2 regions of the Streptomyces sp. NPDC051310 genome follow, and region 2 is predicted to be linked to the other one. Evidence: riboswitches for the same ligand, from Rfam matches in the RefSeq annotation. Region 2 holds a riboswitch; the other holds the start of a gene.
What was found. A riboswitch is a leader RNA that binds a small molecule or an ion and turns the genes downstream of it on or off. The one in region 2 is predicted to bind S-adenosylmethionine.

Region 1: linked by a shared signal. The riboswitch ahead of ACIA79_RS13490 (aminotransferase class V-fold PLP-dependent enzyme) and the one ahead of thrC (threonine synthase) in region 2 are both predicted to bind S-adenosylmethionine.

What each region holds. Positions count from the first base shown of each region.
Region 1 is NZ_JBITEO010000007.1:280,506-291,101, forward strand. It holds gene ACIA79_RS13480 (SLC13 family permease) at 1-374, shown strand, start outside; partial or broken gene ACIA79_RS13485 (glycerate kinase) at 371-1,516, shown strand; gene ACIA79_RS13490 (aminotransferase class V-fold PLP-dependent enzyme) at 1,512-2,870, opposite strand; SAM riboswitch class IV at 3,059-3,175, opposite strand; gene trpD (anthranilate phosphoribosyltransferase) at 3,284-4,375, opposite strand; gene ACIA79_RS13500 (cytochrome bc complex cytochrome b subunit) at 4,518-6,149, opposite strand; gene ACIA79_RS13505 (Rieske 2Fe-2S domain-containing protein) at 6,146-7,195, opposite strand; gene ACIA79_RS13510 (c-type cytochrome) at 7,192-8,001, opposite strand; gene ACIA79_RS13515 (heme-copper oxidase subunit III) at 8,075-8,695, opposite strand; gene ACIA79_RS13520 (hypothetical protein) at 8,896-9,297, shown strand; gene ACIA79_RS13525 (Ig-like domain-containing protein) at 9,301-10,557, opposite strand.
Region 2 is NZ_JBITEO010000003.1:327,475-338,070, reverse strand. It holds gene ACIA79_RS06490 (SIS domain-containing protein) at 1-850, opposite strand, end outside; gene ACIA79_RS06485 (extracellular solute-binding protein) at 1,028-2,245, shown strand; gene ACIA79_RS06480 (DUF3263 domain-containing protein) at 2,259-2,489, shown strand; gene otsB (trehalose-phosphatase) at 2,526-3,377, shown strand; gene ACIA79_RS06470 (erythromycin esterase family protein) at 3,433-4,827, opposite strand; gene ACIA79_RS06465 (trehalose-6-phosphate synthase) at 5,061-6,509, opposite strand; gene ACIA79_RS06460 (glucosyl-3-phosphoglycerate synthase) at 6,555-7,499, opposite strand; SAM riboswitch class I at 7,616-7,762, shown strand; gene thrC (threonine synthase) at 7,747-9,063, shown strand; gene ACIA79_RS06450 (ubiquitin-like small modifier protein 1) at 9,096-9,371, shown strand; gene ACIA79_RS06445 (cold-shock protein) at 9,777-9,980, shown strand; gene groL (chaperonin GroEL) at 10,436-10,596, shown strand, end outside.

The DNA of each region.
Region 1 (10,596 bases), on a different contig from region 2:
GGCCGCCGTGGCTGTTCCTCACCGTCGTCGTGCTGGTCAGCACCGTCGCCCATCTCGCCCTGCAGTCCCGCTCGGCCCGCTCCTCGGTGCTCGTGCCGCTGGTGGTGGCGGCCGCGGCGGCCGCCGGGGTCAACCCGGTCACCGCCGCGCTGGCTTCCACCGCCGCGGCCGGGTTCTGCCACACGCTGCCGGCGTCCGCCAAGCCGGTGGCGCTCTTCGCCGACGTCCCGGCGGGCGTGCCCACCTACACGCCCCGCGACCTGCTGCGGCTGTCGGCGGTGCTGGCGCCGCTCACCGCGGGTGTGGTCCTGCTGTTCGCCCTGACCGTCTGGCCGCTGCTCGGCGTGCCCGTCCTCCTGGAGGCCCAGCCGTGAACCCTTCCTACCGCATCGCCGTCGCACCGAGCGGCTTCAAGGAATCGCTGTCCGCGCGGGAGGCCGCGGAGTCCATCGCCGAGGGGGTGCTGCGGGTGCTGCCGACCGCGGAGCTGGACCTGGTCCCGCTGGTCGACGGCGGCGAGGGCACGGCGGAGGCGCTGGCGGCCGCGACGGGCGGGCGCCTCGTGCCGTGCACGGCGACCGGCCCGCTGGGCGACCCCGTCGACAGCCACTTCGCGCTGCTGGGCGACGGCTCGGCGGTGGTGGAGATGGCCGCCGTCGCGGGGCTCGCGCTGGTGGAGCAGGACCGCCGCGACCCGGGCGCCACGACCACGTACGGCGTGGGCGAACTGCTCCGCGCCGCCCTGGACTCCGGCGCCCGCCGCATCCTGGTCGGCTGCGGCGACTCCGGTACGTCCGACGGGGGCGCCGGCGCGCTCCAGGCGCTGGGGGTCCGCCTCCTGGACGCCGACGGCCGCGAACTCCCCCGCGGGGGCGCGGCGCTGTCACGGCTTGCGGTGGTCGACCCGCGGGGGCTGGACCCGCGCCTCGCGGAGACCGAGCTGCTGGTGGCGTGCAACCCCTACAACGTGCTGTGCGGCGAGCGCGGCGTGGCCCGCGTCTTCGGGCCGCAGAAAGGCGCGACACCCGCGCAGGTGGAGGAGCTGTCGGCGGCCCTGGAGCACTGGGCGGCCGCGCTGACGGCGGCGTTCGCCCCGGGCGCCGACCTGCGCGCGGCACCGGGCACCGGCGCCTCCGGCGGCCTGGGCGCCGGGCTCGCGGCGCTCGGGGCCCGCCTGCTGCCGCGCTTCGAGGTGCTGCTCGACGGGCTGGACCTGACCGAACGGTTCGCGGGCGCCGACCTGGTCATCACGGGTGAGGGCGCGCTGGACGAGCAGACCGTGCGCGGCAAGATCCCCGGCGAGGTGGCGCGCCGGGCCCGCGAGGCCGGCGTCCCGGTCCTCGCGCTGGCGGGGACCCTGGGGCCCGGGGCGGGGGACGCGGGGCTGGACGCCTACGAGTCGATCGCCCCCGGTCCCGTACCGCTGTCACACGCCCTGGAGCACGCCGCGGGGCTCCTCGCGGACGCCGCCGAGCGGGCCCTGCGCACGGTCCTGGTCGGCACACGCCTGGTCAGCCGCGGTCGGGCACACAACGCCCGTCCTCCGTACGGTAGTTCCACTTCGCCCCGTCCCGGACGAGCTCCTTCACGGCCCGAACGAACCGGTCGACGTGCTCGTCCGGCGTCCCCGCCCCGAAGCTGACCCGGATCGCGTTGAGGGTGGTGCTCCCGCCGTCCGGCGCGCCGCACTCCCCGACGTCCTCGGGGTCGCTGCCGAGCAGGGTGCGCACCAGCGGGTGGGCGCAGAACAGCCCGTCGCGGACGCCGATGCCGTACTCGGCGGACAGGGCCGCCGCGAAGTGCGAGCTGTTCCAGCCGCGGACGACGAAGGAGAGGACGCCGACGCGCGGCGCGTCGGCGCCGAACAGCGACAGCACCTTCACCTCCGGCACCTCGGCGAGCCCCTCGCGGACCTTGGCGATCAGGTACCGCTCGCGGGCCACCAGCGTGTCGAACCCGGTCTCGGTGAGCGCCTTGCAGGCGGAGGCGACGGCGTACGCGCCGATGACGTTGGGCGAGCCGGCCTCGTGGCGGGCGGCGGTGGTGTGCCACTCGACGTCCACGCCGCCGTCGGCGCGCCGCGCGACCTTGCGGGACGCGCCGCCGCCCGCCAGGTACGGCTCGGCCTCGCTCAGCCAGTCGGCCCGACCGGCGAGGACGCCGGACCCGAACGGCGCGTACAGCTTGTGCCCGGAGAACGCCACCCAGTCGACGTCCAGGTCCCGCACGGAGACGGGGTGGTGCGGGGCGAGCTGCGCGGCGTCCAGCACGATCCGCGCGCCGTGCGCGTGCGCGGCGGCGGCGAGCTCCCGGACGGGCCACAGCTCGCCCGTCACGTTGGACGCGCCGGTGACGCAGACCAGGGCGGGGCCGTGGGGGTCCCGGTCGGCGAGCGCCCGCTCCAGCGTGCGGACCGCCTCCCCGTGCGTGCGGGGCGCGTCGAGGCAGGTGACCCGGTCGTCCCCCCAGGGCAGCAGCGAGGCGTGGTGCTCGGTCTCGAAGACGAAGACCTGGCAGCCGGCGGGCAGCGCCCGGGCCAACAGGTTCAGCGAGTCGGTGGTCGACCGGGTGAAGACGACCTGGTCGCCGTCGCGGCAGTCGAGGAACGCGGCGACGGCGGCGCGGCTGTTCTCGAACAGGTCGGTCGACAGCTGGGACAGGTACCCGGCGCCGCGGTGCACGCTGCCGTAGTAGGGCGCGTACGCGGCCACGTCGTCCCACACCCGCTGGAGCGCGGGGGCGCTGGCGGCGTAGTCGAGCGCGGCGTAGGTGACCTCGCCACCGGTGACGAGCGGCACGGTGACATCCCGCCCCAGAACGGGCAGCGGGGCACAGACGGACTGATCGGCGGCAACCGTGGTGACAGACATGGCGAACTCCCGTACGAAGCAAGCGGAATCCGCACACCGGGGCGCGTCGGCGACATCACGACGCGGCGCCGCGGCGCGTGCGGAGAAGGAGAGGAAGAGGGGTGCCGGAGGAGGGGCGGATACGCCCTATCGCATTCGCTTGCTCACGAGACTGCTCCCTTGAGGACCAGGACCCCAGGGTGTGCAGGGGTCCGCGCTTGCCGCAGACCTCGCTGCCTGCGACCTGGTCTTCACCCGGGGCACCCCGCCACGGACGGAGGGTTGCCGGACAGCGGGCCGGGGCCTCTTCGCTGTCACTCATGACCTGTCGAGAAGCTAAACCACGTGATCGCCTCCGCGCAAGCCGGGCGTCCGGATGGCGGGACGCACGACGGGGCCCGGCCGATGGCCGGGCCCCGTCGGGGGGACACTTCCTACGCGTTGCTCGCCGTCACCCACCGGTCCAGCGCCGCCCGCGCCGCACCCGAGTCGATCGACTCGGCCGCCTTCGCCATGCCCGCCCGGAGCTGCTCCGCGAGCGGCGCGTCCGACGGCTCCAGGGCCACCAGCGCGGCCGCCGCGTTGAGCAGCACCGCGTCCCGCACCGGCCCGGTCTCCCCGGCCAGCAGCCGCCGGGCCACGTCCGCGTTGTACGAGGCGTCCGCGCCCCGCAGCGCCTCGACGGGTACGAGCTCGATGCCGACCTCGCGCGGGTCGAACGCCTCCTCGCGCACCGCCCCGTCCCGTACCACCCACACCTTGGAGGTGGCCGTGGTGGTCAGCTCGTCGAGGCCGTCGTCGCCGCGGAACACCAGGGCGGACGAGCCGCGCTCGGCGAGCACCCCCGCCATGATCGGGGCCATCCGCGCATCGGCGACGCCGGTGGCCTGGGCCCGTACGCGCGCCGGGTTCGTGAGCGGGCCGAGGAAGTTGAAGACCGTGCGGATGCCCAGCTCCTTGCGGGCGATGGCCACGTGCCGCAGCGCCGGGTGGAACTTCACCGCGAAGCAGAAGGTGATGCCCGCCTCCTCGGCGACCTCCGCGACCCGCCGGGGCGTCAGCTCCAGGTTGACGCCCAGCTTCTCCAGCACGTCGGAGGAGCCGGAGGCGGAGGAGGCGGCGCGGTTGCCGTGCTTGACGACCCTGGCGCCGGTGCCCGCCACCACGATCGCGGACATGGTGGAGATGTTGACGGTCCTGGCGCCGTCGCCGCCGGTGCCGACGAGGTCGACCGACGGCCCCGGCACCTCGATCAGGTTGGCGTGCGCGTACATGGTGCGGACCAGGCCGGCGAGCTCGTCGACCGTCTCGCCCTTGGCCCGCAGCGCGACGGCGAAGCCGGCGATCTGGGCGTCGGTGGCCTCGCCGCGCATGATGCGGTCCATCGCCCACGCGGTGTCGTCGGCGCTCTGGTCGCGCCCCTCCAGCAGGCCGTTCAGCACCTCGGGCCAGGAACGACCCGCCGCGTTCGAGCTCCCCCTCGCTTCGCCGGGGGCACCCCCACCCGCGGGTTGCACAGCGCTCATGGTCGCTCCTGGTGTCGTCGGTACGTCGAAGGGTGACTCCACCCTATCGAGACCCGGGGGACGGCAAAGAGCCCCGTCCGGTGAATGGACGGGGCTCGATGCGGTGTGGCGACCCTCGGGTCAGGCGGCGAGCGCCGGGAGATCAGTGGTGGCCGTGGCCACTGGCGATCTCCTTGTACTCCTCCACGGTGGCCTTCGGGACCTGGTTGTCGTCCCCGAAGTAGCCCTTGCTGAGCTTGGCGCGCAGCCGCTGGCCGCGCGACGGCTTGCGCTCGACACCGTTCTCGTCGACCGTGGGGCCGATCTCGACCGGCTTGTACTGCTCGTGCGCCGTGAGCGCGTGCAGCTGCGCCTGGCTGAGCGGCTCGTGGATCTCGACGAACTCACCGTGCGGCAGGCGCTTGATGATGCCGGACTCGCGGCCGTGCAGCACCTTGTCCTTGTCGCGCCGCTGCAGACCCATGCAGATCCGCTTGGTGACGATGAACGCGACGACCGGAGCGGCGAAGAAGGCGATCCGGACGAACCAGGTGATCGCGTTGATCGACATGTGGAACTTGATGGCGAAGATGTCGTTGCCACCACCGATCAGCATGACCATGTACGCGGTCACCCAGGCGACACCGAGGGCGGTACGGGTCGGCGCGTTGCGCGGGCGGTCCAGGATGTGGTGCTCGCGCTTGTCGCCGGTAATCCACGACTCGATGAACGGGTAGAGCGCGATCGCGGCGAGCATGATGCCGAAGACGACCAGCGGGATGAACACGCCCAGGACGAGCGTGTGGCCCCACAGGTTGATCTCCCAGCCCGGCATCACACGGACGAGGCCCTCGGCGAAGCCCATGTACCAGTCGGGCTGCGCGCCGGTGGACACCTGGTCCGGGCGGTACGGGCCGAGCGCCCAGATCGGGTTGATCGTGAACAGCGCGGAGATGATCGCGATGACACCGAAGACCAGGAAGAAGAAGCCTCCGGCCTTGGCCATGTAGACCGGCAGCAGCGGCATGCCGACGACGTTGTTGTTGGTGCGGCCGGGACCCGCGAACTGCGTGTGCTTGTGGTAGAAGACCAGGATCAGGTGCGCCACCACGAGGCCGAGCATGATGCCCGGCAGCAGCAGGATGTGGATCGAGTAGAACCGGGCGATGATGTCGTGGCCCGGGAACTCCCCGCCGAACAGGAACATCGAGATGTACGTGCCGACGATCGGCATGGACAGGATCGCGCCCTGCGTGAAGCGGACACCGGTGCCGGAGAGCAGGTCGTCCGGGAGCGAGTAACCGGTGAAGCCGGTGAACATGCCCAGGACGAACAGCAGGAAGCCGAACAGCCAGTTGATCTCACGCGGCTTGCGGAACGCGCCGGTGAAGAAGACGCGCATCATGTGCACGAACATGCCCGCGATGAAGATCAGCGCGGCCCAGTGGTGGATCTGCCGGATCAGCAGACCACCGCGGACGTCGAAGCTGATGTCCAGGGTCGAGGCGTACGCCTCGGTCATGCGGATGCCCTGCATCGGCACGTACGAGCCGTGGTACTCGATCTCGTTCATGCTCGGGTGGAAGAACAGCGTCAGGTACACACCCGTGAGGATGATGATGATGAAGCTGTAGAGGCAGACCTCACCCAGCATGAAGGACCAGTGGTCCGGGAAGATCTTCCGCATGTTGGCCTTGGCCAGGGAGTAGATCCCCAGCCGGCCGTCGGCCCAGTCGGCGACGCGCTCGCCGGCGGGCGCCTTCCGCTTGGCGTCTGTTGCGGTCGTGGTGCTCATCCGCGCTCCCAGAATGCAGGACCGACGGGCTCGTCGAAGTCGCCGAGCGCCTCGAGGAAGCCCTCGTCATTGACGCCGATCCGCAGCTGCGGGAGGGCGTGACCGGCCGGGCCGAAGATGACGCGGGCGCCGTCGGAGAGGTCGAAGGTGGACTGGTGGCACGGGCAGAGGACGTGGTGGGTCTGCTGCTCGTACAGGGAGATCGGGCAGCCCACGTGGGTGCAGATCTTGGAGAAGGCCACGATGCCCTCGTGCGACCACTCGAGCTCGCGCTTGTCCTTGATGTCCTCCGGCTGGATCCGGACGATCATCAGGGCATCCTTGGCGATCTTCGTGTTGAACTCGTGGTCGCTCTCCTCCAGGCCCTCGGGCTTGGCGAAGGTCAGCGAGCCCACCGCGACGTCCTCGGGACGCAGCGGCTCGTTCGTGTTCATGTTGATGAGCTGCTTGCCCTTGCTCCACGAGGTGTGGAACAGCTTCTTCTCGGGCATCGGGCCCAGCTCGCGCAGCAGCACCACACCGGAGAGCGGCACCATGGCCAGCGCGCCGAACATGGTGTTGCGGATCAGCGGACGCCGGCCGATCGCGGACTCGCGCGCGCCGTCGGCGAAGTCCGACATCACCTTGGCCCTGACGTCCGGGTCCGCCTGGATGGCGTGCCGGTCGTCGGCCATCTCCTCGTCGGACATCAGGGTGCGGGCCCAGTGGACCGCGCCCGCGCCGATGCAGAAGAGGGCGATGCCGAGCGTCATGCCGAGCGACAGGTTCGTCGCGCTGATGTGACCCAGCGGCCAGACGTAGATGATCTTGTCGACCGGGAAGATCACGAACGAGGCGATGAAGCCGATCGTGGCCAGCATCGACAGCGTGAACAGCAGGGCGACCGTGCGCTCGGACCGCTTGGCGGCCCGCTCGTCGATGTCCTGGACACGCGGCTTGTGGGGCGGCAGCCCCGGGTCGGCGAACGGGTTCTCGGCTACCGCCGTGCCGTGCGCGGCGTCCTGCTTGTGGAGCAGGCTCTCTTCGGAAATCTCTTGGCTACTCATGACTTCTTGGCCTTAGCGGTGTGGGCCGCGACCCAGACGGCAATAGCGATCAGCGAACCCAGACCGAAGATCCAGCCGAACAGACCCTCGCTGACCGGACCGAGACCACCCAGCGCGAAGCCGCCGGGGGTGGCGGTCTTGTCGCTGTTGACGGTCTGGATGTACGCGATGATGTCCTTCTTCTCCTGCTCCGGCATGGTCGTGTCGGGGAAGGAGGGCATGTTCTGCGGGCCGGTCTGCATGGCCTCGTACAGGTGCTTCGGGCTCACTCCGTCGAGCTCGGGCGCGTACTTGCCCTCGGTCAGGGCACCGCCCTCGCCGGTGAAGTTGTGGCACTGGGCGCAGTTGGTACGGAACAGGTCACCACCGCGGGCGATGTCGGCGCCCTCGGGGCTGTACTGCTTCTCGGTCGGCACGCTCGGGCCGGCACCGAGGGACGCGACGTACGCCGCGAGCTGGTCGATCTGGGCCTGCGTGTAGATGACCTTCTTGCGGGGCACCTGGGCGCCCGGCTGCTGGGCCGGCATACGGCCGGTGCCCACCTGGAAGTCCACGGCGGCTGCGCCGACGCCGACCAGGCTCGGGCCGTCGGAGGTGCCCTGACCGCCGGTTCCGTGGCAGCTGGCACAGCCGACGGAGTAGAGCTTCTTGCCCTCCTCGATGGCGAGTGACTGGGCGGTTTCGTCGGCCTGCGCCTTGCCCGCGGGTGCGAACGCGGCGTACAGCCCCCCAGTGGCCGCCAGCGCGAGAAGTAGGACGACGACCGCCGCCAGCGGATGGCGTCGTCGTGCGGAGAGCTTTTTCACGGATTACCCCGGTGTCAGGATCTTCTGCGTCGATGCTTGCTGGATGTGTTCGGGTCTACGGAGGTGGACCCGATTACTTGATCATGTAGATCGTGGCGAAGAGGCCGATCCAGACGACATCGACGAAGTGCCAGTAGTAGGACACGACGATGGCGGCGGTTGCCTGCTCGTGGGTGAACCTCCTCGCCGCGTACGTCCGGCCCAGGACCAGCAGGAAGGCGATGAGGCCGCCCGTCACGTGCAGGCCGTGGAAGCCGGTCGTCAGGTAGAACACGGAGCCGTACGGGTCGGAGGACAGGGAGAGCCCCGCCTCCTTGACCAGCTCGGTGTATTCGAGGACCTGGCCGCCGATGAAGATCGCACCCATGATGAACGTGACGATGAACCACGCCCGGAGCTTCTTCACGTCGCCCCGCTCGGCGGCGAACACGCCGAGCTGACAGGTGAGGGAGGAGAGCACCAGGATCGTGGTGTTGGTCGCCGAGAACGGAAAGTTCAGGTGACCCGCCTGCTGGGACCAGAACTCGGCACCCGTCACCGATCGGAGGGTGAAGTACATCGCGAAGAGGGCCGCGAAGAACATCAGCTCGGAACTCAACCAGATGATGGTTCCGACGCTGGTGAGGTTCGGCCGATTGACCGACGGGTGCGCGTGCCCGGTTTCTACTGTCGTTGCTGTCGCCACGACCGACATTATGTCGGTCGCTTATCCCGCCCTCACTCCGGGGGGTGCTGTTCGGTGTGTTGATGCGCTCCGTCCAGCCCGAACGGCCCACCCGAACGGGCTTCGAAGGGGTGTTTCGAAGCGGTGCCGACGCGGGGTGCGGAGGAGTAGCATCCGGCCCATCGGTACCTGCCCCACCTGCCCATGCCGCCGACGTACTCGGAGGAACAATGCAGTCGAGCGCCACCGTCCTGGTCTACAGCGACGACGCCAGCACCCGCGAGCAGGTGCGGCTGGCGGCCGGGCGCAGGCCCGCGGCCGACGTTCCGCCGGTCGAGTACATCGAGTGCGCGACGCTCCCGGCGGTGCTGGAGCACCTGGACGCGGGCGGTGTGGACGTCTGCGTCCTGGACGGCGAGGCGGTGCCGGCCGGCGGCATGGGGGTCTGCCGGCAGATCAAGGACGAGGTCTTCCGCTGCCCGCCCGTGCTGCTGCTCATCGGCCGCCCGCAGGACGCCTGGCTGGCCACCTGGAGCCGGGCGGACGCCGCGGTGACGCTCCCGGTCGACCCGGTGGAGCTGGCGGACGCCCTGGCCGGACTGCTGCGCAGCCGGCTCGCCGTCGAGGCCTGAGCCTCAGGCGGCCGCCGGGCGGATGCGGGCCGCGTCCGCGGGCGTGGCGTGCGGGTGGGAGCCCGTCAGGAGGGCGCTGCCCGTGCGCCACTTGTCCCAGGGCACGTTCCAGTCGCCGAAGCCGTTGCCGAACGGGTCCATCGGGTTGCCGCCGCTGTTCACGACCGTGACGACGTCACCCGGACGGACGGTCTTGAAGAACCAGGCGGCATTGCTGGTGGACATGCCCGTGCAGCCGTGGCTGACGTTGGCGGCGCCGTGCGATCCCACGGACCAGGGCGCGGCGTGGACGTACTCGCCGCTCCAGGTGACCCGGGTGGCGTAGTAGACGGGCAGGTCGTACGACTCGCTGCTGCCGGCCGCGATGCCGACGGTGGTGCTGCGCATCCGGACGAAGTACTCCTTGCCGAGCACCACTTTGATGCCGTTACGGGTGGAGAAGCCCGGCTTTCCGGTGGTCACCGGAATGGTATTGATCACTTCCCCGTTGCGCTTGACCGTCATCCGGTGGGCCGCCGCGTCGGTGATGGCCTCGATGCGGTCGCCGATGGTCAGGCTCAGGGGTTTGACGGGCCCTCCGTACAGGGCGCCTTCTATCCGTACGCCGGCGAGGTTGCCCGTGGCGGTGACCGACGTGCCCGTGGGCCAGAACTCCTTGGGCCGGAAGTGCAGCTTCTTGTCGTCCACCCAGTACCAGGAGCCCTCGACGGCCGGGGTGGAGCGGACCTTCAGGGAGCGCTCGACGGCGGCGCGGCCCGCCTTGGAGGACACCGGGGAGCCGAGCTCGGCGGTGATGGGCTGTCCCACGCCGTACGTGCCCGCCTCCGGGCCGAAACGGACGTTCAGCACCCTCTTGGCCGCTGCCGTGTCGAACGTCAGCGTACGGAGCCCCGGTGCGCCGCTGTCGTCCTCCGTGGCGACCCGGACGGTGTAGCGGGTGGCGGCGACCAGCGGCGCCGTGGAACGCCAGCGGCTGCCGTCGGCGGCGAGCTCGCCCGCCAGGTAGTGGCCCGCGGCGTCGACGGCCGTGACGTCCGTGATGCGGCCGTCCCCGCCCTTGGCCCTGACCTCGAGCGGCTTGTCGAGGGGGGCCTTCCGGGATCCGGCGGGGCCGTTGAACTCGATCTGCTGAGCCGCGTCGTACGGCTCCGCGGAAAGGGGATGGCCCTCCGGGCCACCGCACGCGGTCGCACTCGCTCCGGTGACGGCGACCAGCAGGGTGCAGCTTATGGCGGTGCGCAAACGGATCGTGTGGCTCATGAGCACACCGTAGGAAGTGCTGTCGACAGGGGCACGCCG
Region 2 (10,596 bases):
GGTCGTACCCCTTCGCCTCCGCCAGCGCCACCGCGAGCCGCTGGGCGCGCACCAGGTCCGCCATCGGGTCCGCCGTCGCGTGCGCGTGCAGCGTGCCGCCGACCCGTGCCACATCGGCCGCCAGGCCCTCCGGCAGCGCGCCGAAGACCCAGGCGACCCGCCCGGGACCGGTGATCGAGATCGGCCCGTGGCGGTACTCCATCGCCGGGTACGCCTCCGTCCAGGCACCCGCCGCCTCGCGCATCTTCAAGCCCGCCTCCAGCGCCAGCCCGTACGTCCAGCCCGTCCCCAGGAACGTCCACTGCTCCGCCCCGACCACCGCCTCCGGCAGCGGCTCGGTCACCGCCAGCTCCGCGTCGACCGCCGCGGCGCCGACCGGCTTCACGCCCTCGACGTCCCCCAGCCCGGCCCGCAGGAACGCGAGCGCGGTCGTGGCGAACCGGGTCTGCACCACCGACTCCTCGTCGGCCCAGTCCAGCACCGCCACCGTGTCCGCCGCGTCCTTCACGGGCGTCGCCGGGTCGGCCGTGAGGGCCAGCGTCGGCACCCGGCCGCGCAGGGCGCCCAGCAGCCGCAGCACCTCCGTCGTCGTCCCCGACCGGGTGATCGCCACCACGCGGTCGTACGGGCGCGACAGCGGGAACTCCGACGAGGCGAAGGCGTCGGTCTCGCCCTGCCCCGCCGCCTCGCGCAGCGCGGCGTACGCGATCGCCATGAACCACGACGTGCCGCACCCGGTCACCGCCACCCGCTCCCCGGGCCTCGGCAGCCCCTCGGATCCGGCGGCGGCCTCGGCGGCACGGCGCCAGCAGGCCGGCTGGGTGGCGATCTCTGCTGCGGTACGGGACATGCGAGGAACTCCTACGGCGTCGTACGCGTACAGGACCAGGCCGGTCTAGCAGACCCGAGTTGGCGAAGCGAGACCAAGTGGTGTAGACCTCATGCTCTCCGTAGGAAGCGAAAGTGGGACGAGGCCGTGCAGCGACGCCGCACTCTGGGAACGACCGCGGCGGTGGCCGCACTGGGCATGCTGGCGACCCTGACCGCCTGCGGCAGCGGCGGCTCGGGGGACGTGACCCTCAAGCTGGTCGCCGCCGACTACGGCAGCTCCGGCAGCAACACGTCGAAGACGTACTGGGACAACGTTGCCAGGGCCTTCGAGAAGAGCCACCCCGGCGTCACGGTCGACGTCCGGGTGCTGTCCTGGAAGGACGTCGACCGCGAGGTCGCCGAGATGGTCGCCCGCGACGAGGCCCCGGACCTGGCGCAGATCGGCGCGTACGCCGACTACGCCAAGGCCGACAAGCTCTACGACGTCGACAGCCTGCTGTCCGTCCCCACCCAGGCCAACTTCCTGCCCCTGCTCAGCCAGGCCGGCGAGATGAACCGGGTCCAGTACGGGATGCCGTTCGCCGCCAGCACCCGGCTGCTCTTCTTCAACGAGGAGCTGTTCGACAAGGCCGGCGTGGAGCCGCCCCGGACGTGGGCCGAGCTCAAGAAGGCCGCCCAGGCGCTGAAGGCCGAGGGCGTGAAGTACCCCTTCGCGCTGCCCCTCGGCTCCGAGGAGGCCCAGGCCGAGACCATGCAGTGGCTGCTCAGCGGGGGCGGCGGATACCGCGACGCCGGCGGCTCCTCGTACGAGATCGACTCGGCCGCCAACGTCCGGACCTTCCAGTGGCTCAAGGACGAGCTGGTCACCCCCGGGCTGACCGGCCCCGTGGCGCCCGGCAAGCTCGACCGGCAGCAGGCGTTCGACGCCTTCGCGCGCGGTGAGGTCGGCATGCTCAACGGCCACCCCACGCTGATGGAGACCGCGGAGGAGGCGGGCGTGAAGGTCGGCAAGGTGCCGCTGCCCGGCATCGAGGGCAAGGCCAAGGCCACCATGGGCGTCGCCGACTGGATGATGGCGTTCAAGCAGAACGGCCACCGCAAGGAGGCCGGCGCCTTCCTGGACTTCGTGTACCAGGACAAGAACGTCCTGGACTTCTCCGACCGGTACGACATCCTCCCGGTCACCGTCACCGCCAGCAACGCCATGGCGGAGGACCGCAAGCACGCCGGCCTGAAGGAGTTCCTGGCGGCCCTGCCGTCGAGCGAGCTGTACCCGGTGGGCGAGACGTCCTGGGCGAAGGTCAGCGAGAGCGTCAAGAAGAACATCGGCAAGGCCGTCGCCCCCGACACCGACCCCGAGTCCGTGCTCCAGCAGATAGCGCAGGACGCCCGGGACGCCGAAGCGGCCGAGTAGCTATGTTCTTCATATGACCGCCGACCTCACCGCCCGGGACAAGGCCGTCCTCGCCATGGAGCGCCGCTCGTGGCCGGGCCCCGGCGCCAAGGAGCGCGCGATCAGGGAGCAGCTCGCCATGTCGCCGACGCGCTACTACCAGCTGCTCAACGCCCTGCTCGACGATCCGAGGGCCCTGGAGCACGACCCCGTCACGGTCAACCGCCTGCGCCGCGTGCGCGCGTCGCGGGAGGCGCGGCGGTAGGTGTGGGCGCCGAGCGGCCGGGATAGTGAAAACCCCATGGGTACCGAACCGAACGCACTGCCGCATCCGCGCACGCCCGCCGGCCGCGAGGGCCTGGACGCCTTCCTGGCCCACCCCGAGCGGGCGGTCGTGGGCCTCGACTTCGACGGCACCCTCGCCGAGATCGTCGACGACCCCGAGCAGGCCCGCGCCCACCGCGGCGCCGTCGCCGCCCTCGCCGCGCTCGCGCCGCGCGTCGCCTCCATCGCCGTGATCACCGGCCGCCCGGCCGGCGTGGCGGTGCGGTACGGCGGCTTCGCGGGCGTCCCGGGCCTGGAGCACCTCGTGGTCCTCGGCCACTACGGCGCCGAACGCTGGGACGCCGTCACCGGCGCGGTCCGCGCCGCCCCCGAGCACCCCGGCGTCGCCGCCGTCCGCGCGGAGCTGCCCGGGGTCCTGGACCGGGCGGGCGCCTGGCGCGGCACGTGGATCGAGGAGAAGGGCCGCGCGGTCGCCGTCCACACCCGCCGCGCCGAGGACCCGCAGGCCGCGTTCGACGCGCTGCGCGCCCCGCTGGCCGACCTCGCCACCCGGCACGGCCTGGTCCTGGAACCCGGCCGCATGGTCCTCGAACTGCGCCCCCCCGGCATCGACAAGGGCGTCGCCCTCACCGACCACGTCCGTGAGACCGGCGCCGGCACGGTGGTGTACGCGGGTGACGACCTCGGGGACCTGCCCGCTTTCGCGGCCGTCGACAAACTCCGCGCCGACGGCACGCCGGGCCTGCTGATCTGCAGCGCCAGCGCCGAGGTCCCCGACCTCGCCACCCGCGCCGACCTCGCCCTCCCGGGCCCGGCCGCGGTGGTGGACTTCCTCACGCGGCTGGCGGAGCGGGTCACTCCGGCGTAGATCGACACCGTCTGCGGACGGTGGGGCCCACGCGGTCGCCGCCGCCGGGTGGGGTTCAGAGCCTGTCGGCCGCCCGGACCCGGTGGAGGTGGACGAGGACGTCGTAGGCCCGGCCGATCGCGAGGGCGGGCAGGGGGTCGGGGGTGAAGGTCGAACCGGCGTCATACACCGGCCGGGGCCGGTTGAGCCAGGCCCGGGCCTCGGCGGGCGCCGCCCGCAGGTCCAGGTAGAAGTCCCGGTACCCGACCCGGTCCAGGGTGTGCTCGTGCATGCCGGGGCGCGCCGCCGGAACGGTGACCGGCTTCCAGTCGCCGTCGAGGGAGGCGTCCTTGGTGAGGAAGGAGCCGCCGGCGAAGGTGAGGCCGATCGCCGCGTAGTCGCGGCCCAGGCGGTCGCGCAGCACGGCGCCCTGGGTGCGCGGGTACATGTCGGGATGGGCGGACAGGTAGCCGACGTGGCCGTTGTGGGCGGACAGCAGCATCCTGTGGCCGGTCCGGCGCTGCCACCACAGCACGTTGTCGGCCATGGCCTGGTCGCGCAGGCGCTCCGCGGCCGTGACCGAGGCCGGGTCCGCGAGGTCGACGGTGGCGAAGGCGAAGGTCCGGGCGATGTTCCGGGCGTGCTGCACGGTCCACGCGTAGTCCTCGTCACCGGCCCCTTGGTGCCCGGCGACCAGGTCGAGGGCCTCCTGGGCCTGCGCGGCGTTCTCCCTGCGTTCCGACAGCGGCTTGCGCAGGTGGGCGAAGATGTCGTCGAAGGGGCGCAGCCCCGCGTACAACTCCTCGAGCCGGGGCAGTGCCTCCGGACTGGTCGTACCGACGGACGACAGGACGCGTTCGAAGATGTGGTCGCCGAGCTTCGGTGCCCCGAGGTCGTCGCCCATGAAGTGGACCCGGCGGTCGGGGTGGCGGCTGTTGTGCTCGCGCATCCAGCCGATCAGACGGACGAACTCCTCGCGCTCCCAGGGGGATCCGGCCAGCGTCTCCCGCGCGATCCGCCGCGGATCGCCGGGGCCGCCCTGGAGGTACTCGTCGATCCTGAGCCCGGCCGACCAGCTCATCTCCAGGGCGAAGGTGGTGAAGCCGCGTTTCTCGACGAGGTACTGGAAGACGCGGTGCTTCATGGCGAAGAACTCGTGCGAGCCGTGCGTGGCCTCGCCGAGGCCCACCACTGCCGCGCCTCCGACCATGGCGTCCAGCGCCCGCAGGTCCGCCGTCGAACCGCCGGGATCCGTGGAGCGCAGCGGGTGCGCGGCCCGCTCCAGGGAGCGTACGACGCCTGCGGGGGACGCGGGGGACGCGGGGGACGCGGGGGGTGCGCCGGGTGCGTCGGGTTGGAAGGGTGGGGACGGGCCCGCGGAAGCCACCGGGGCGGCCACCGCCGTGGCGGCGAGCGCCGCCGTGAGCGCGAGCAGTCCTCGCCGGCCGATCGACTTCCTGTACCCGTGCATGGTGATCACTCCTCGTGTGCGGCGGCTCCCCGAACCGATGCAGTGATCTTCATGCGCCGCGGCGCGGAGCGCACTGAGGCAGCCCACCGTCCCGGTCCGGGGGTCCTCCCCCGCAGCCGGCGGGGGTACGTCCCGCCGTTTCCGGTGCCGACCGGATGGTCCGGCCGGCACCGGAACGAACAGGGTCGAACCACCAAGAGGACCTCGGGTCCGGGAACCGCTGGTGAGAGGGGCTAGCCCTCCCGCAGCGCGTTCAGCTGGTCCAGGAACCAGCGCTGCGGCGGCAGGGCCGTGGCCGCCGCGGCGAGGCGCTTGGTGCGTTCGGTGCGTTCCGCGGGCGGCATGGTCAGGGCCTCGTGGAGCGCGGCGGCCGTGCCCGTCACGTCGTACGGGTTGACCGTCAGCGCCTCGTCGCGCAGCTCCTCGTACGCGCCCGCCTCCCGCGACAGCACCAGCGCGCAGCCCGCGTCGGAGACCACCGGGACCTCCTTGGCGACCAGGTTCATGCCGTCGCGGATGGGGTTGACCAGCGCCACGTCCGCCAGCCGGTACGCCGCGAGGGAGCGGGCGAAGTCGTCCTCCACGTGGAGGATCACCGGGGTCCAGCCGTCGGTGGCGAACTCCGCGTTGATCTCGTCGGCGAGCTGCGACACCCGCGCCGTGTACTCCCGGTACACCGGCAGGTCCTGCCGCGAGGGGTAGGCGAACGCCAGGTGCACCACCCGCTCGCGCCACTCCGGGCGCTCCTCCAGCAGCGCCCGGTACGCCAGCAGGCCGCGCACGATGTTCTTCGACAGCTCCGTGCGGTCCACCCGGACGATGACCTTCCGGTCCGTTCCGCCGATCTGCTCGCGCAGCGCCGCCATCCGGTCGTCCACGTCCGCGCGCCGCGACCGCTCCCGCAGGAAGTCCGCATCGGCGCCCAGCCCGTGCACGCCCAGGAAGGTCCGCCGCCGCTGGTGGCCCGGGATGCGGTACTCGAAGCTCGGCTCCTGGTCGCGCGGCCAGTACGCCATCCCGTCGAAGTGCCCCAGCACCGACTGGCAGCAGTTCTGGAAGGCGCGCAGCCATCGCTGCGTGAGGAACCCCAGGCGGTCCGCGCCCAGCATCCCGAGCAGCAGCTCCTCGGCGATGTCGTCCGGCAGCATCCGGAAGTACTCCGGCGGCGCCCACGGCGTGTGCGAGAAGTGCCCGATGCGCAGGTCGGGCCGCAGCTCCCGCAGCATGCCCGGGGCCAGCGCCAGGTGGTAGTCCTGGATCAGCACCGTCGCGTTCCGGTCCGCCTCGTCCGCCAGGGCCGCCGCGAACGCCCGGTTGTACAGCCGGTAGGCGTCCCACTCCCGGCGGAACTCCGCGTCGTAGACCGGCTCCAGCGGCGTCTGGTACAGCATGTGGTGCACGAACCACAGCACCGAGTTCGCGATCCCGTTGTACGCCGCCGAGTGGGTCGCCGCGTCGATGTCCAGCATCCGCACGCCCGGCTCGGCGATCCCGCGTCGCACGGCCTCGCGGTCGCCGTCGCCCAGCGCCGCGCAGACCCACAGGGCGCCCGCGTCCGGCCCGATCGCGGAGAGGCCGGAGACCAGACCGCCGCCTCCCCTGCGGGCGTCGAGCGTGCCGTCCGCGCGGGGCACGTAGCTGACCGGACCTCTGTTCGAAGCAACGAGAATCTGGGGCGCCATGGAGACGAACCTAGCCCGTACCGGAAACGCTCAAACGTACGGCCCTCACGCCGCGCGCCGGCGCCGCGCGTACTCGGCCACGCTCACCATCGGCGGCCGCTCCTCCGTGTCCACCGGGTAGGTACGCGGGACGAAGCCGTCCGCGCCCCGGTCGAACTGGGTCAGCTCCGGCCGCACCAGGTGCGCCCGCGACAGCCGCAGCTGCGCCGTCCGGTAGATCGCCGCCGCCATCCGCCCCAGCGCCCGGTCGTCCTGGTGCCGGTGCCTGCGTACGCCCACGTCCACCTGCGCCAGCGCGTCCAGCCCGGCCAGGTGCAGCGCGTCCACCAGGAGTCCCAGCTCCACCCCGTACCCCACCGGGAACGGCAGCCGCTCCAGCAGCGAGCGGCGCGCCGCGTACTCCCCGCCCAGCGGCTGCACGAACCCGGCGAGCTGCGGCCAGTGCAGGTTCAGCAGCGGCCGGGCCACCAGCTCGGTCACCCGCCCGCCCTGCCCGGCCGAGCCCGCCATCGGCCGGTCGTACATCGCCTTGACGAACTGCACGGACGGGTCCGTCAGCAGCGGGCCGACGATCCCCGACACGAAGTCGGCCGAGAAGTCCCGCAGGTCCGCGTCGACGAAGCACACCACGTCCCCGCGGGTCACCAGCAGCGACCGCCACAGCACCTCGCCCTTGCCGGGCAGCGCGGGTATCCGGGGCAGGATCGCGTCCCGGTGCACCACGCGCGCCCCGGCCGCGGCCGCCACCCGCGCCGTGCGGTCCGCCGACCCCGAGTCGACGACCACCAGCTCGTCCACGAGCGGCACGGACGGCGTCATCAGCTCGCGGCGGATGACGGTGACGATCTCGCCGACCGTCGCCTCCTCGTTCAGCGCGGGGAGCACCACACTCACGGTCGTACCCTGCTTCGCCGCGAGCAGCTGGTCGAGCGGTCGCTCCGTCACGGACCAGGACCGCCGGTCCAGCCAGCGCTCCACCTCTTCCAGCACGTGATCTCCATCTCGCGTATCGGACGACCATCTCAAGCGTCCGGGGGTTCGGTTACAGTCTTGAGCAACGCGGATGACCGTCGCATGTCGGGTCCCCCGCGATCACAATCGAATACCGCTCATCCAGAGGGGCAGAGGGACACGGCCCGTTGAAGCCCCGGCAACCCTCCAGTCGGCACTCGCAGACGCATGCGCGCGAGGCCCCGGCTAGGGAAGGTGCCAAATCCGTCTCATGGCGAAGTGCGCCATGAGGAAGATGAGGAGAAAGGGCCTCGCCTCCATGGCTGTACAGACTGTCGCCACCGCCAAGAACGTCGATCTCGGCCCCGCCGCCGCCCTCTCCTGTCGCGAATGCGGCGAGCGCTTCCCGCTCGGCCCGATCTTCGCCTGTGAGCTGTGTTTCGGCCCGCTCGAGATCGCCTACGACCTTCCGGCGGGTGACCCCGAGGCCCTGCGCAAGCGGATCGAGGCCGGGCCCGCCAACATCTGGCGCTACGCGCCGCTGCTGCCCGTCCCCGCGGACGTCGCGGACAAGCCGAACCTGAACCCGGGCTGGACCAAGCTCGTCCAGGCCGACAACCTCGCCCGCGAGCTCGGGGTCGAGCCGGGCAGGCTGTTCGTGAAGGACGACTCCGGCAACCCGACGCACTCCTTCAAGGACCGCGTCGTCGCCCAGGCACTGGAGGCCGCCCGCGCCTTCGGCTTCACCACCCTGTCCTGCTCCTCCACCGGCAACCTGGCCGGCGCGGTCGGCGCCGCCGCCGCCCGGGCCGGCTTCCGCTCCTGCGTGTTCATCCCGCACGACCTGGAGCAGGGCAAGGTCGTCATGGCCGCGGTCTACGGCGGCGACCTCGTGGGCATCGAGGGCACGTACGACGACGTCAACCGCTTCTGCTCCGAGCTCATCGGCGACCCGCTCGGCGAGGGCTGGGGCTTCGTCAACGTCAACCTCCGCCCCTACTACGCGGAGGGCTCCAAGACCCTCGCGTACGAGATCTGCGAGCAGCTCGGCTGGCGGCTGCCCGACCAGCTCGTCATCCCGATCGCGTCCGGCTCGCAGCTGACGAAGATCGACAAGGGGCTCCAGGAGCTCATCGAGCTGGGCCTGGTCGAGGACAAGCCGTACAAGATCTTCGGCGCCCAGGCGGAGGGCTGCTCCCCGGTGTCGGCCGCCTTCAAGGCCGGTCACGACGTCGTACGGCCCCAGAAGCCGAACACCATCGCCAAGTCGCTCGCCATCGGCAACCCGGCCGACGGCCCCTACGTCCTGGACATCGCCCGCCGCACGGGCGGCGCGGTGGAGGACGTCGACGACGAGCAGATCGTCGACGCGATCAAGCTGCTGGCCCGTACCGAGGGCATCTTCGCCGAGACGGCGGGCGGTGTGACCGTCGGCGTGACCAGGAAGCTGATCGAGGCGGGCCTCCTGGACCCGGCCCTCACCACCGTCGTGCTCAACACGGGCGACGGCCTGAAGACCCTCGACGCCGTCGCGCCGACCACCGGCCCGACCGCGACGATCCGCCCGAGCCTGGACGCGTTCCGCGACGCCGGCCTGGCCTGACCCGTACCGGCTGCACCGAAAGGCATCACGACATGAGCGTCAACGTGCGCATCCCCACCATCCTCCGCACGTACACGGGCGGCCAGGCCGAGGTCACGGCCGAGGGCGCGACCCTCTCCGAGGTCATCGAGTCGCTGGAGAAGAACCACCCGGGAATCGCCGCCCGCGTCCTGGACGACCAGGGCAAGCTGCGCCGCTTCGTCAACGTCTACGTCAACGACGACGACGTGCGTTTCGAGCAGGGCCTGCAGACCGCCACGCCGGACGGCGCGGGCGTCTCGATCATTCCGGCCGTCGCCGGCGGCTGACACCGATTTCTGGAATTGCCCCCTCCGCAGCACGAAGCGGAGGGGGCAATTCTGCATGGTTGAGCGCGGTAGAGTTGGGGAAGTCCCCGCCACCGTCCGTGCCACGCGCATATGAATTCGCGCCCGCGCACGACGAGATGCAGTCAAAGTGTCCGTGCATGTTGCGCCGAATGTGCGTTTTGCCGGGCCCGACTTGCCCGGGATTCTGGCCAATTCGGCCAACTTTTCCGTTCACGCCTGCTCGGAATTCTCGTCCGATTGACCTGTTGCAGACGGCAGTTGGACAGATACATTCAGCGGCGGTCGACGCGTTCCGGCGCACGCCCGCACCTGTCAGCGGGTGAGGTCTGACCCGGGTCCGCGAAGTGCGGTCTCGTGCAAGGGCCAGTAATAGGGGAGTTAGGCATGGCTCAGGGCACCGTCAAGTGGTTCAACGCGGAGAAGGGGTACGGCTTCATCGCGGTCGACGGTGGTGCGGATGTTTTCGTCCACTACAGCGCGATCCAGATGGACGGCTACCGCACCCTGGAAGAAGGTCAGCGAGTCGAGTTCGAGATCTCGCAGGGCCAGAAGGGTCCGCAGGCGGACATGGTCAAGCTCGCCGGCTAGCACTGAGCAGAACAGCCAGAGCGGCACGGCGCGTCCGGCCAGTGACTTCTGTGTGCCGAGGGGCTCGCATCCGAGGAGGGTGCGGGCCCCTCGCGCATGCCCGCGCCCGTGTCCCCGGGGCCGCCCCTCGGCCCGTCCCGCGCAGGCTCGCGTCCGTGTCGCCGGGGGTCTGTCGGCCCGTTCCGCGCATGCCCCGCGCACGCGCCGCGCGTACCCCCGGAGGCTGCCGCGCCCGGATCCGGGACCCGTGGCCCGAACCCCGAGAGGCGCTTGCACTCTCGGGGGTCGAGTGCTAATCATTGGCGTTAGCACTCTGCAGGTGAGAGTGACAACGTAGGACCGGGTCGGTGAGGTCTGCAGGCCGTGTGGGGCAAGGAACCACAAGGCTGCGGGCCGTCCGTCGCGGGCGCCAGCGCGGTCCGGCTTTTCCACCCCGTCCGGGAGGACCACTTCACATGGCCAAGATCATCGCGTTCGACGAGGAGGCACGGCGCGGCCTCGAGCGCGGCATGAACCAGCTCGCCGACGCCGTCAAGGTGACCCTGGGCCCCAAGGGTCGCAACGTCGTCCTCGAGAAGAAGTGGGGCGCCCCCACGATCACCAACGACGGTGTTTC